2 linked regions of the Pseudolabrys taiwanensis genome follow. The protein of the gene in region 1 interacts with the protein of each later gene in a pairwise test. Links are inferred from orthologs where the notes say so. Each region holds a gene or a part of one and is shown on either strand. Other genes may lie near its edges.

Region 1 (6,456 bases):
AGGGACTGCTGAAGGAAGCGCGGCGGCGTTATCCAGGCGCCAAGTTTGGCGCGGCCGCCTTGCCGGCGCTGACGCCGATCGCCGCCAACTCGTTCGACAACGTGCTGTGCGAAACGGTGCTGATGCATCTGCCGGTCAATGAAATCGCGCCGTCGGTGCGGCGGTTGATCGACATCGTCAAGCCCGGCGGCATTTTGTTTCTCAGCTGGCGCGTGACGACGGGCGCGGCGCAGCGCGACGATAACGCGCGGCTCTATTCGGCCTTCGATGCCGAGTTCGTGCGCAACGAGTTGCGCCAGGCGACGATCCTGCTCGACGAGGAAGTGGTCAGTGCATCGTCCGGCAAGCTTGTTCATCGCATCGTGACGCGCAAGTAGCGCGCCGCTGCGCGTCATTGCCGGGCTTGACCCGGCAATCCATGATGCGTTTCCACACACGAAGCCGGACGTAAGGTCGGATTGGCGGTGCGGCTTCATGGATGCGCGGGTCAAGCCCGCGCATGACCGAATGCGGGCGGCGCTGGCGCCAACAGCTAAGGCCTCAAGATCACCTTGCCCATCACCTGCCGCGCGGCGATGGCTTTGAGGGCTGCCGGCGCGTCGGCCAGCGGATACACCGCGTGCACATGCGACGACAACTTGCCATCGGCGCACCATTGCATGAGCTGTTCGGTGTTGGCGCGGTGGCCGGCCGGATCGCGCTGGAGCCACGACCCCCAGAACACGCCGAGCAGATCGCAGCCTTTCAGCAGCACGAGGTTGAGCGGCAGCTTCGGGATGTCGCCGGCGGCAAAGCCGATCACAAGGAAGCGGCCCTCCCACGCAATCGCGCGCAGCGCCGCCTCCGTGTAGGCGCCGCCGACCGGATCGTAGATCACATCGGCGCCCTTGCCTTGCGTGGCGCGACGCAAGGCCTCCTTCAAGTCTTCGCTGGCGTAGTCGATACCTTCGTCGGCGCCATGTTGCTTGGCGAAGGCGATCTTCTCCGCCGATGAGGCGCAGGCGATGACGCGCGCGCCCATGAGTTTGCCGAGCTCGATTGCCGCGAGGCCGACGCCGCCAGACGCACCGAGCACGGCGAGCGTCTCACCGGGCTTGAGCTTGGCGCGGTCTTTCAACGCGTGCAGCGTGGTGCCGTAGGTGACCGTGAGGCCGGCGGCGCGATCGAAATCGAGCGCATCCGGAACCTTCACCAGGCGCTCGGCCGACAATGCAATCTTTTCGCGGGCCGCGCCGTAGCTGCAAAAGCCCTGCACGCGGTCGCCGGGCTTCAGCGTCGTGACGGCCTCGCCCAGGCTCTCGACGACACCGGCGAACTCGGCGGCCGGCGAGAACGGCATCTCCGGCTTCGTCTGATACTTGCCGGCGATGATCAGCGTGTCGAAGAAATTCAATGCGGCTGCATGGATACGCACCACGGCTTCGCCCGGCTTGGGCGCGGGCTCCGGGACCTCGGCCAGCGTCAGATCGTCGGGGGTGCCGTAATGGGTGCAGAGCAGGGCTTTCATGGATGGTGTCAGGCTCTTGGAAAACACGTGCGTCGATCTAGCACGGGTGGGCCGCGTCGGGGCGAGATCGTGTTAACGATCTGGGGCTAGGTTCGCCAAAGGCGGCGGTCTGCCGCCTTGTTGCCGATATTCGCCCCTAATGGGCTAATATCCAGCCACTTATTTGGTTTGGGCGGTTTGCGAACCGTCGCACCCTTTGACCGGTAGGGCCCGATGACCACTCAGTATTTGTTCCGCACCTCCCTGGCCATGTTTGCTGCGACCGCTTTCGCCGGTATGGCCATGGCACAGCCATCGAAGAACCCGGCCGAGCAGGCCGTGTTGCTCGGCCAGTTCGGCGACTGGGGCGCCTACAAGGCGACGCCAGGCGGCAAGAAAGTGTGCTTTGCGCTGTCGAAACCGACCTCGGCGACGACCGAACCCGCGGGTCGCCCGCGCGATCCGTCCTATGCCTTCGTGTCGACGCGGCCGGCCGAGAAGGTGAAGAACGAGGTATCGGTGATCGTCGGCTACCCGCAGAAGGGTGGCCATGAGGCCTCCGCCGCCATCGGCAACGCCAATTATGTGCTCTACACGCAGAATGACGGCGCCTGGGTGAAGAACGCGGCCGAAGAGGCGCAGATGGTCACCGCCATGCGCAAGGGCGCGACCCTCGTGGTCAAGAGCGAGTCCGGCCGCGGCACCAAGACGACGGATACCTATTCGCTCAAGGGCCTCGGCGAGGCGCTCGACAAGGTCGCCGAGGAGTGCAAGTAGCGCCGTCAATGCTTAAGTAAGCCCGGCCGCAGACTGGCTTTCCCTCTCCCCTTGTGGGAGAGGGTGCCCGAGCGGAGGCGAAGCCGAGCGAGGGCGGGTGAGGGGTTCTGCCTTGAAGCGCCGACCCCTCACCCGGCTCGCTTTGCTCGCCACCCTCTCCCACAAGGGGAGAAGGGAAGAGAGCAAGTGGCGATGCCTCGTATTCCGTTGAGGTTGATTGAGTTCCGATGACGCTGCTCGAAACCCATACCGCGCCTGCCATTCCCGGCTTCGTCGAGAAGACGCCGCTGGAGCGCTATGTCGCGCCCGAGCGGCCGTCGCTGGTCGGGATGAGCCGCGCGCAGCTTGCCGACGCGCTCGGCACGCTCGGCGTGCCGGAAGGCCAGCGCAAGATGCGGGTGCAGCAGCTCTGGCACTGGATCTATTTCCGCGGCTTCACCGTCTTCGACGAGATGACCAGCGTGTCGAAGGATCTGCGGGCCAAGCTCGCCGAGCGCTTCACGCTCGACCGGCCCGAGGTCATCGCCGAACAAGTGTCGGTCGACGGCACGCGCAAGTGGCTGCTGCGGCTGCCCGGCGATCCCGAGAGCGGCCGGCCGCACGAGGTCGAGTGCGTCTACATTCCCGATACCGAGCGTGGAACTTTGTGCGTTTCGAGCCAGGTCGGCTGCACGCTCAACTGCTCCTTCTGCCACACCGGCACCCAGCGTCTCGTGCGCAATCTGACCGCTGGTGAAATCGTCGGTCAGGTGTTGGCGGCGCGCGACAAGCTGGGCGATTGGCCCGGCGGCGTGCGCCCGACCGACGGCGTGGTGCCGACAGGCGATCGCTGCGTCACCAACATCGTCATGATGGGCATGGGTGAGCCGCTCTATAATTTCGAGGCGGTGCGCGATGCGTTGCTCATCGTTTCGGACGGCGACGGCATCGGCATCTCCAAGCGCCGCATCACCTTGTCGACCTCGGGCGTCGTGCCGATGATCGAGCGCGCCGGCAACGAGATCGGCTGCATGCTGGCGATCTCGCTGCATGCGGTGCGCGACGATCTGCGCAACGAGCTCGTGCCGCTCAACCGCAAATATCCGATCAAGGAACTGCTGAACGCCTGCCGCAACTATCCCGGCGCGTCGAACGCCAAGCGCATCACATTCGAGTACGTGATGCTCAAGGACGTCAACGACTCGATCGAAGATGCCAAGGCGCTGGTGCGGCTGCTGAAGGGCATCCCGGCCAAGATCAATCTCATCCCGTTCAATCCCTGGCCCGGCAGCAAGTACGAATGCTCCGATTGGGAGCAGATCGAGAAGTTCTCACAGGTCGTGTTCGATGCCGGCTATGCCTCGCCGGTGCGCACGCCGCGCGGCCGCGACATTCTCGCCGCCTGCGGCCAGCTCAAAAGCGCGACCGAAAAGCTCACCGCCCGCGAGCGCATGGCGTTGCGCGCGATGGCGATGGTGGATGAGTGAGCCGCTTGCCGGACAAGTGAATCTCATGTCCTTCCTCGGACGCCTCTTCGTCATCGCCTTCGCGCTGCTCTTCGCCATGCTGGCCGCAGGCATCGCCATTGCCATCGGCCTGTTGGGGCCGAACTGGCACGGCTTCACCGGCGACATCGTCGAGCGTGTCGGCTTCTGGTTTCTTGTGTTCTTCGGCGTCAGCTTCACCGGCGCCGTCGGTTTCCTGCCCGTGATGATGCTCGTGGCGCTGGCCGAAACTTTCAAGATCCGCTCGGCCCTCGTCTATGCCGGCGTCGGCGCGCTGCTGTTGCTGCTCGGCACGGCCGGCGGCCCGACCATCGGCGGCGAGGAATCGATCGATGCGCCGCCGCCGTTGCTGACGCGTCCCTTGGAGGTCGCGGCAGCCTCGGGCGCGGTGTTCGGCTTCGTCTATTGGCTGCTCGCCGGCCGCAATGCCGGCCGTTGGCGCGAGCGGCGGCAGCCTTCCGCTTAGCCCTGACCGTTCGCCCAGGCGAGCGCGGCCTCCAATCGATCATTGCCCCAGAACAATTCGCCGTCGGCGGTGATGAAGCTCGGCGCGCCGAAGATGCCGAGCCGCAATGCCTGTTCCGTCTGCTCGCGCAACGCGTCCTTGTTCGCTTGCGTGCGCGACTCCTCGATCACGGCATCCGGATTGCGTCCGAGCGCATTGATGACGTCGGCGACCGCGAAGGCCTCGCCGATATCGCGGCCGCGACCGAATTCGGCCGAATAGATGCCGCGGCAGAAGTCTTCACCCCACCCTTGCGCGAGCGCGATCAGCGCGACGCGCGCGGCGACGAGCGTGTTCTGCGGAAACACCGCGGGCTTCACGAACGGCAGTTTCTGCGCGGCGCAGATGCGCTCGATATCGCGCCACATATAGCGCCCCTTCGCCGGATAGATGTTGAACGGCGAATCCTCCCAGCCTTGTTGCGCCTTGAACACGGGGCCGAGCAGGAACGGCCGCCAGCGCACGGTGACGCCGGCGCTTTCGGCCAGCGGGCCGATGCGCATGGCCGCCGGATAAGAATAGGTCGACGCGAACTCAAACCAGAAGTCGAGTGTGCCCATAGGCCGCACTGTAACCCGCCGTCTTTCCATTTTCACCGGCCTCGGCTAGACCGCAGCCCGCATGAACCGTACCGGTCTCCTCATCGTCCTGGCCATCGGCGTCGTCGCCGGTCTGGTGTTCGGGCTCTTTCCCGGGCTCGACCTGGCGATCTCCGGCTATTTCTACCGCGTTGTCGACAGCGCCCAGAACACTTTTGCCTGGCGGCTTTATCCGCCGCTGATGATGGCGCGCGATGCGGGATTGTGGGTCGGCACGATTCTCATCGCGCCGTCCGTGGCGGCATTGGTGATCAAGCTGTTGCTGCCGCGCACCAAGCTCTTGATCTCCGGCCGCGCCATCCTTTTCCTCACGGCGACGATGGCGCTCGGTCCTGGGCTGCTGGTGAATGTCATTCTCAAGGATCATTGGGATCGGCCGCGGCCGATCGACGTCACCGAGTTCGGCGGCGTCGAGCATTTCATGCCGTGGTGGAAGCCGGGCGGCGATTGCCCGAGCAACTGCGCGTTTGTGTCCGGCGACGTTGCCGGCGCGTTCTGGACCATCGCGCCGGCCGCGCTGACGCCGCCGCAAGTCCGCGCCATCGCTTACGGCGCGGCGATCGCGCTCGGAACCGTGATGGCATGCTTCCGCATGATGGCGGGTGCGCACTTTCCGTCCGATGTGATCTTCGCCGGCGTCTTCACGTTCCTGATCATCTGGCTGTGCTATGCGTTGATCTATCGCTGGCCGCGCACGCGTCTTGAAGACGCGGATGTCGAGCGCGCGCTCGAGCGCATTGCGATGCCGGGATACAGCTTCATCGTCGGCATTTTCCGCAGGCGCAAAACGGATCTGTAGAGCGGCATCTATTGCCCGTTTGTTCCGCGACGCCGGCATGGACGGCGCGCGTGATTGCATCGCTAAGCCGCGCACGCGATGCTAGACTTCCCCTGACGTTAAAAAAATAACGAGGTCAGGGATGAGGAAACGAACCTGCGCCGCCTTTGGCGCGGCGCTGCTTGCATTCATGCTGAGCCTTCTGCCGACCAGCGCGGTCTTGGCCTATCCCGACCGGCCGATCACGCTCATCGTGCCCTTCGCGCCCGGCGGTCCCACCGACATCATCGCGCGTATTCTCGCGGAATCGCTCAGTCGCTCGCTTGGCCAGTCGGTGGTCGTCGACAACCGGCCGGGCGCCGCCGGCAACATCGGCATGAGCATGGCGGCCCGCGCGCAGCCCGACGGCTATACGCTGCTGCTGACGTCGACCGCCATTGCGGTCAATCCGGCGATCTACAAGAAGCTGTCCTACGATCCGTTCAAGGACTTCGCGCCGATCTCGGAGCTGGTGAATTCTCCGAACGTGCTCGTCGTCAAGCCGAGCAGCGGCATCAAGACGGTTGCCGACCTGGTCGCGCGCGCCAAGGCCGCGCCCGGCACCTTCAATTATTCCTCGCCCGGCGTCGGCACGAAATCGAATCTGACCGGCGAGGAACTCAAGCAGCGCGCGGACATCACGATGACCCACGTGCCCTATCGCGGCGCGGGTCCATCGGCTTTGGCGGTGCTCGAAGGGACGGTGCAGGTCGGCTCGGTCGCGTTGCCGGCGGCAGAGGCCATGATCAAATCCGGTCAGCTCACGGCGCTGGCGGTGACGGGACCGG
Region 2 (6,467 bases), 1.2 Mb from region 1 along the record:
TCGCGCTGTTCCTGCTCGCCACCGTGTCTTACGGCGTCGTGCGCGGCGAGCACGGCGGCGATCTCGCCGCCAACGTCCAGGACGTTTGCGACGCAACGGCGAACGCCTTCGGCTTCCGCATTTCCGAGGTGGCCTTGGCCGGCGAGCACGAATTGCCCCGCCAGCGCATCCTCGACATCGCCGGCATCACGGCGAACTCCTCGCTCGTCTTCCTCGACGCCGCGCAGACCCGCGCGCGCCTCGTCGGCAATCCCTGGATCGCCGAAGCCACCGTGCTGAAGCTTTATCCCGGCCGCCTGCGCATCGAGATCAAGGAGCGCAAGCCCTTCGCCCTCTGGCAGAAGGATGGCCGCGTCAACCTGATCGCCGATGACGGCACCGTGCTCGAGACCTTTGTGCCGGAGCGCTATGCGTCGCTGCCGATGGTCGTCGGCGTCGGCGCCGAGCGCGCCGCGCCCGGCCTCGTGGCCATGCTCCAGCGCTTCCCCTCGATCGCCAGCCAGGTGCAGGCCTCCGTGCTGGTCGCCGAGCGCCGCTGGACGCTGCATCTGAAGAACGGCATCGAAGTGCTGTTGCCGCAGGACGCGCCGGACCGCGCGCTCGCCAACCTGGTCGACCTCGCTCAGTCCAAGCAGTTGCTGACGCGCGACATCACCGCCGTCGATCTGCGGCTCGCCGATCGTGTCTATGTGCGCCAGTCCGATGCCGCCTTCGCGGTGCGCGACGCGGCGGTGAAAGCGGCCGAGAAGGCGCGCAAGAAGGCCGCGGGCAAGGGAGGCGAGGCATGAGCAACGTCGTCCGCTTCGGCCTTACCCCGAAGATGAAGCCGGTGTCGCCGAAGCGTTCGGCCGTGGTCGCCGCGCTCGATGTCGGCACCTCGAAGATCGTCTGCATGATCGCCAAGCTGCAGCCACAGGCGCCGCAGGACGTGCTGCGCCGGCGCAGCCACGGCGTGCGCGTGCTCGGTTTCGCGCACACGGCGGCGAGCGGCATGAAGGGCGGCACCGTCATCGACCTCGCCGAGGCCGAAGCCATGGTGCGCACGGCGATCGATATCGCCGAGAACGCCGCGCACGTGCAGCTTGAATCCGTCGTGGTCGCGCTTTCGGGCGGGCGCCTCGGCAGCGAGCGCTTCATCGCCAATGTCGATCTGACCGGCGGCGCCGTCACCGACGGTGAAATCGCCCGCGTGCTCGCGGCCGCGTCGCGCCATTCGGTGCGCGATGGCCGCGCCGTGCTGCATTCGCTGCCGATCGGTTACTCGCTCGATGCCGCCTCCGGCATCCGCGAGCCGCGCGGCATGCTCGGCCACAAGTTCGGCGTCGACATGCACATGGTCACGGCCGACGTCGCCACCGTGCGCAACCTGATGCTCACGGTCGAGCGCAGCCATCTGAACATCGAGGCCATGGTCGCCTCGCCCTACATGGCCGGTCTGTCGGTGCTCGCCGACGACGAGGCGGATCTGGGCGCGGCGGTCATCGATCTCGGCGCCGGCACCACCACGGCGGCGGTATTTTCACAGGGCCGCTTTGTGCATGCCGACGGTTTTGCGCTCGGCGGGCATCACGTCACCATGGATCTGGCCCGCGGACTCAACACCCGCATTGCGGATGCTGAGCGAATCAAGGCGATTTATGGCAGTGTTTTGTCCGGTGGGTCCGACGAGCGTGACATGATCACGGTGCCTCCGTTCGGCGATGACGAGCGGGAGCCTCCGCAGTTCGTGTCTCGCGCGGCGCTCACGCGCATCATCAAGCCCCGGGTCGAGGAGATCCTGGAGATGGTGCGCGACCGGCTGGCGGCTTCGCCCTTCGCGGCTGAGCCGCGCGGGCGGGTGGTGCTGACGGGCGGTGCCAGCCAGCTCACCGGCATCGCGGATCTGGCGTCGCGTATCCTGAAGCGTCCCGTGCGTATCGGCCGTCCGCTTGGGCTTTCCGGCTTGCCGGAATCCGCCAAGGGGCCGGCTTTCGCGGTGGCTGCCGGTCTGTTGGTGTACCCGCAGGCGGCCCATCTCGAACACTTCGAACCGCGGCGTACGCGGCATCTGATGACCGGAAACGGCGGCTATATGGCTCGGGTCGGGCGATGGCTGCGCGAAAGCTTCTGACCCTAGGACTGATGCAAACCACGTAACGGCCGGTGGCGGACCGGCCCGATCGGCGGCTTAAAGAGGCAAACATGACGATCAACCTGCAGATCCCCGACATCCACGAGATGAAGCCGCGCATTACCGTGTTCGGCGTCGGCGGCGCCGGCGGCAACGCCGTCAACAACATGATCACGGCCGGCCTCCAGGGCGTCGACTTCGTCGTCGCGAACACGGATGCGCAGGCGCTGACGATGTCCAAGGCCGAGCGCATCGTTCAGATGGGCAGCCAGGTCACGGAAGGTCTCGGCGCTGGCTCGCAGCCTGAGGTCGGTCGCGCCGCCGCGGAAGAAGTCCTCGACGAAATCCGCGATCATCTCTCGGGCGCGCACATGGTGTTCGTCACCGCCGGCATGGGCGGCGGCACCGGCACCGGCGCCGCTCCGGTCATCGCCAAGACCGCGCGCGAGATGGGCATCCTCACGGTCGGCGTCGTCACCAAGCCGTTCCACTTCGAAGGCCAGCGCCGCATGCGCTACGCCGAGTCCGGCATCGCCGAACTGCACAAAGTGGTCGACACGCTGTTGATCATCCCGAACCAGAACCTGTTCCGGGTCGCCAATGAGAAGACGACCTTCGCCGACGCCTTCGCGATGGCCGACCAGGTGCTCTACTCGGGCGTGGCTTGCATCACCGATCTGATGGTCAAGGAAGGCCTGATCAACCTCGACTTCGCCGACGTTCGCGCCGTCATGCGCGAGATGGGCAAGGCGATGATGGGCACCGGCGAGGCCTCGGGCGAGAAGCGCGCGCTCACCGCCGCCGAAGCCGCCATCTCCAACCCGCTCATCGACGACGCATCGATGAAGGGCGCGAAGGGCTTGCTGATCTCGATCACCGGCGGCAAAGACCTCACGCTGTACGAAGTCGACGAAGCCGCCACCCGCATCCGCGAGGAGGTCGATCAGGACGCCAACATCATCGTCGGCGCGACCTTCGACGAGAGCCTCGACGGCATCATCCGCGTGTCGGTCGTTGCCACCGGCATCGACAACACCGGCAAGATGGCGCAGCCGCTGCCGCCCCTGACCAGCACGCAGCCGGCGCCGACCGAGAACGCTCTCAAGGCGCTCGCCTCCAAGCTGCGTGACGATTCGCGTCGCATCGCCGAGCGGGTCGAGCGCGCGCCTGGGACGACGGGCATGGCGCCGACGATTCCGACGCCGGCCACCGTGCAGGCGACGGCGGCGGTCGAGACCGCAGCGCACGCTGCTGTCGCGGCCGCGATCCTGCCGACCCCCGGCGTTGAAGATGTCACGATCCGCCCGATGCCGACCGTGAAGCCGTCGTTGTTCGAGCCGACGCACCAGGAAGAGCCGGAAATGATGCATGAGCCGGCTCCAGCGCCGGCCTTCATCCCGCCGCAGGCGGAACGGCCGCTCCGTCAGCGCATGCCGCGCATCGACGAACTGCCGATTCCGGCACAGAACGAGATTCGTGCCCAGCGTGGCGAGCCGGCGGTCGACAATCATCCCGAGAAGCAGCGCATGTCGCTGATGCAGCGCCTCGCTTCGGTCGGTCTCGGCCGTCGCCAGGAAGAAACGGACGCCGCGCCGCCAGTCCCGCGTGCGGCCCGCCCGATTCCGCAATACGCACCGCCGCCGCGGCCGGCTCCTCGGCAGCCGGAAGCCGGTCGCCCAATGGACCCGGTGTCTGAATACGGGCGGCGAACGGCCCCCCAGGGGCTCGACCCGCACGGTCGACCAGCCCCTGTGCATAATTCGCCGGAGGAAGACCAACTCGATATCCCGGCCTTCCTCCGCAGACAGGCCAACTAGCTCCAAGATCGACGGCCCCGCATTGACCCAGTCATGCGGGGCCGTTTCACATCGGGCGTTTGGTAGTGTTACATTAAGCTTTTGAAATTATGTACGTTTTAAGTGAGCGACCGGGGCGGCGCCGTTGTTCTGAGCCATCGCCCCTTTCCGTCGGGTTCCTTAATGTCAGGTAAACCGGAAGGTCGCCTTCCGGGACCCGTGAAAATGCGGCGAAAAAGAGTAACAGTTGGTAAGAAAGCGTGAGTTGGAAGCGCCGCCGCCTAAGCCTAAGTTTCAGCCGCGAAAGGGACTTTTCCAGTCCTGGGGGTTCGCGCCGGCCGCAAACTGCGGACGGGGTTGAAGGCCAAAATGTGACCCGCGCAGGGTATGGATGGGGACGGCGCACCGTTCAAGGACGCGCCGAAAAAAAGAGCTGATGAAGGGCGCCAAGCAGACCACGCTCCGTGACCAGGTTGCCGTGACCGGTGTCGGCGTGCATTCGGGCAAGCCCGCGACGCTCACGCTCAGCCCGGGCGATGACGACACGGGCATCGTTTTCCAGCGTGTAACCGCCGACGGCTCGATCGAGCGCGAAATTCGCGCCGACGTGCGCGCGGTCACCGCGACCGAATTCGCGACGGTTCTCGGCGATGCCAAGGGCCCGATCTGTTCGACCGCCGAGCATCTGCTCGCTGCGCTGCGTGGTCTGAACGTCGATAACGTCGTCGTTGAAATCGACGGTCCGGAAGTGCCGATCATGGACGGCAGCGCAGCGGCTTTCGTCGATGCGTTGGATCAAGCCGGCCTGACCATGCGCGCTTTGCCGCGCCGTTTTATCGAAGTGCTCAAGCCGGTGCGCGTTGCCAAAGGCGATGCCTTCGGCGAGCTGCGTCCTTACGAGCATGGCTTCCGCGTCGAGGCCGAGATCGCCTTCGATCATCCGCTGATCGGACAGCAGGCGTTGGCGCTCGATATCGAGCCCGACACCTTCCGCAACGAGATCGCGCGGGCGCGCACCTTTGGATTCATGAAGGACGTCGCGAAGCTCTGGAGCGCCGGTTATGCGCTCGGTGCATCCTTCGAGAACACGCTGGTGGTCAGCGAAGACCGCGTCCTTAATCCGGAAGGGCTTCGCTTTGCCGATGAGTTCGTGCGCCACAAGGTGCTCGATGCGGTTGGCGACCTGGCGCTGGCCGGTCTGCCATTGCTCGCGGCCTACAAGACGGTCCGCGGCGGCCACAAGCTCAACCACATGGTTTTGTCGGCCTTGATGGCGGATACGAGCGCCTGGCGCGTCGTTGAGGCGCCGGCCGAGCCGGCGCGTCGTCAGCGCGGCAAGGGGCAGTCGGCGACCGTTTTGCCGGCCCCGGCCTTCGGTCCCGACGTTTCCTGACGTTTTCGCGGCTCTGGGTTAACCGAGCCGCCTTAATCCCGGCCGAATGTCGGCCTAATCGCTTGGCGAGACCGCGTTATTTTGTCTAGACCGGCGCGGTTTCGGGGAATTTGCGCTAAATTCTTGCGAGCAAAGGCACCTGTCCCGCCCTGCGGGGAACTGTGGCCATAGCGTCGTGTGCGGTTTTTGGTGGGTGAGGATAACGCGGCCATGCATGGGATGACGTCGGCCGGTCATGCGGCCAATGCCAAAGGGCGCCGCCTGATGCGCACCGCCGCCATGGTGCTCGTCGCGCTGAGCCTCGGCGCGTGCAGCAGCCTCGATCTCTTCAGTAAGAAGGACGACACGCCGCCGGACGAGGCCGCGGACAAGCTCTACAACGAGGGCCTTTTTTACCTCAACGCCAAGAACAATCCGAAGGACGCGGTCAAGAAGTTCGAGGAAGTGGACCGGCAGCATCCGTATTCGGAGTGGGCGCGTAAGTCGCTCATCATGTCGGCCTTCTCTTATTACCAGACCGGCCAATACGAGGAGTGTGTGACGGCGGCGAAGCGTTACATCACGCTACATCCGGGCAGTCCGGACGCCGCTTACGCGCAGTATCTCATCGCCGCGTCCTACTTCGATCAGATCCCGGACGTCACGCGCGACCAGGACCGCACCAACAAGGCCATGGATGCGCTGGACGAGGTGATCCGGAAGTATCCGACCAGCGAATACGCCGCCGCGGCAAAGGAGAAGCTCGAGGTGGCGCGCGACCAGCTCGCCGGTAAGGAGATGGAGGTCGGCCGCTACTACCTTGAGAAGAAGGACTACACCGGCGCGATCAACCGCTTCAAAGTCGTTGTCACCCGCTATCAGACGACTCGCCACGTCGAGGAGGCGCTCATGCGCCTGACCGAGGCTTATATGGCGCTCGGCATCGTCGACGAGGCGCAGACCGCGGCCGCCGTGCTCGGGCACAATTTCCCCGACAGCAACTGGTACAAGCACGCCTACGCGCTCGTGAAGAACGGCGGCGGCGAGGTTTCCGAGAACAAGGGTTCCTGGATCAGCCGCGCCTTCAAGCGGGTCGGGCTGGGCTAGTTCCCTGTCATTCCGGGGCGCGCGCCTAACGGCTCCGCGCGAAGTGCGGCCCGATGGCGGGCTCCGGCCCGAACCGGGATCC

The links.
Region 2: the proteins of rlmN (region 1) and ftsZ interact in binary tests that used the Escherichia coli proteins (3 or more experiments, as listed by UniProt). The link is inferred for Pseudolabrys taiwanensis from one-to-one orthologs.

The regions. Positions count from the first base shown.
Region 1 is NZ_CP031417.1:4,128,846-4,135,301, forward strand. Bases 1,683-4,609 are described here. They hold rlmN (dual-specificity RNA methyltransferase RlmN), read left to right. Parts: upstream 1,683-2,490; coding sequence 2,491-3,729; downstream 3,730-4,609. Other genes in these bases: DW352_RS19590 (invasion associated locus B family protein), read left to right, coding at 1,721-2,263; DW352_RS19600 (hypothetical protein), read left to right, coding at 3,755-4,213; DW352_RS19605 (2-hydroxychromene-2-carboxylate isomerase), read right to left, coding at 4,210-4,609. Outside these bases: DW352_RS19580 (class I SAM-dependent methyltransferase), read left to right, coding at 1-377; DW352_RS19585 (NADPH:quinone oxidoreductase family protein), read right to left, coding at 533-1,507; more of DW352_RS19605, read right to left, coding at 4,610-4,812; DW352_RS19610 (phosphatase PAP2 family protein), read left to right, coding at 4,874-5,650; DW352_RS19615 (Bug family tripartite tricarboxylate transporter substrate binding protein), read left to right, coding at 5,772-6,456.
Region 2 is NZ_CP031417.1:5,332,387-5,338,853, forward strand. Bases 1,617-4,554 are described here. They hold ftsZ (cell division protein FtsZ), read left to right. Parts: upstream 1,617-2,181; coding sequence 2,182-3,927; downstream 3,928-4,554. Other genes in these bases: ftsA (cell division protein FtsA), read left to right, coding at 1,617-2,110; lpxC (UDP-3-O-acyl-N-acetylglucosamine deacetylase), read left to right, coding at 4,343-4,554. Also shown: DW352_RS25360 (cell division protein FtsQ/DivIB), read left to right, coding at 1-788; more of ftsA, read left to right, coding at 785-1,616; more of lpxC, read left to right, coding at 4,555-5,299; DW352_RS25380 (outer membrane protein assembly factor BamD), read left to right, coding at 5,519-6,385. UniProt on the Escherichia coli protein: Essential cell division protein that forms a contractile ring structure (Z ring) at the future cell division site. The regulation of the ring assembly controls the timing and the location of cell division.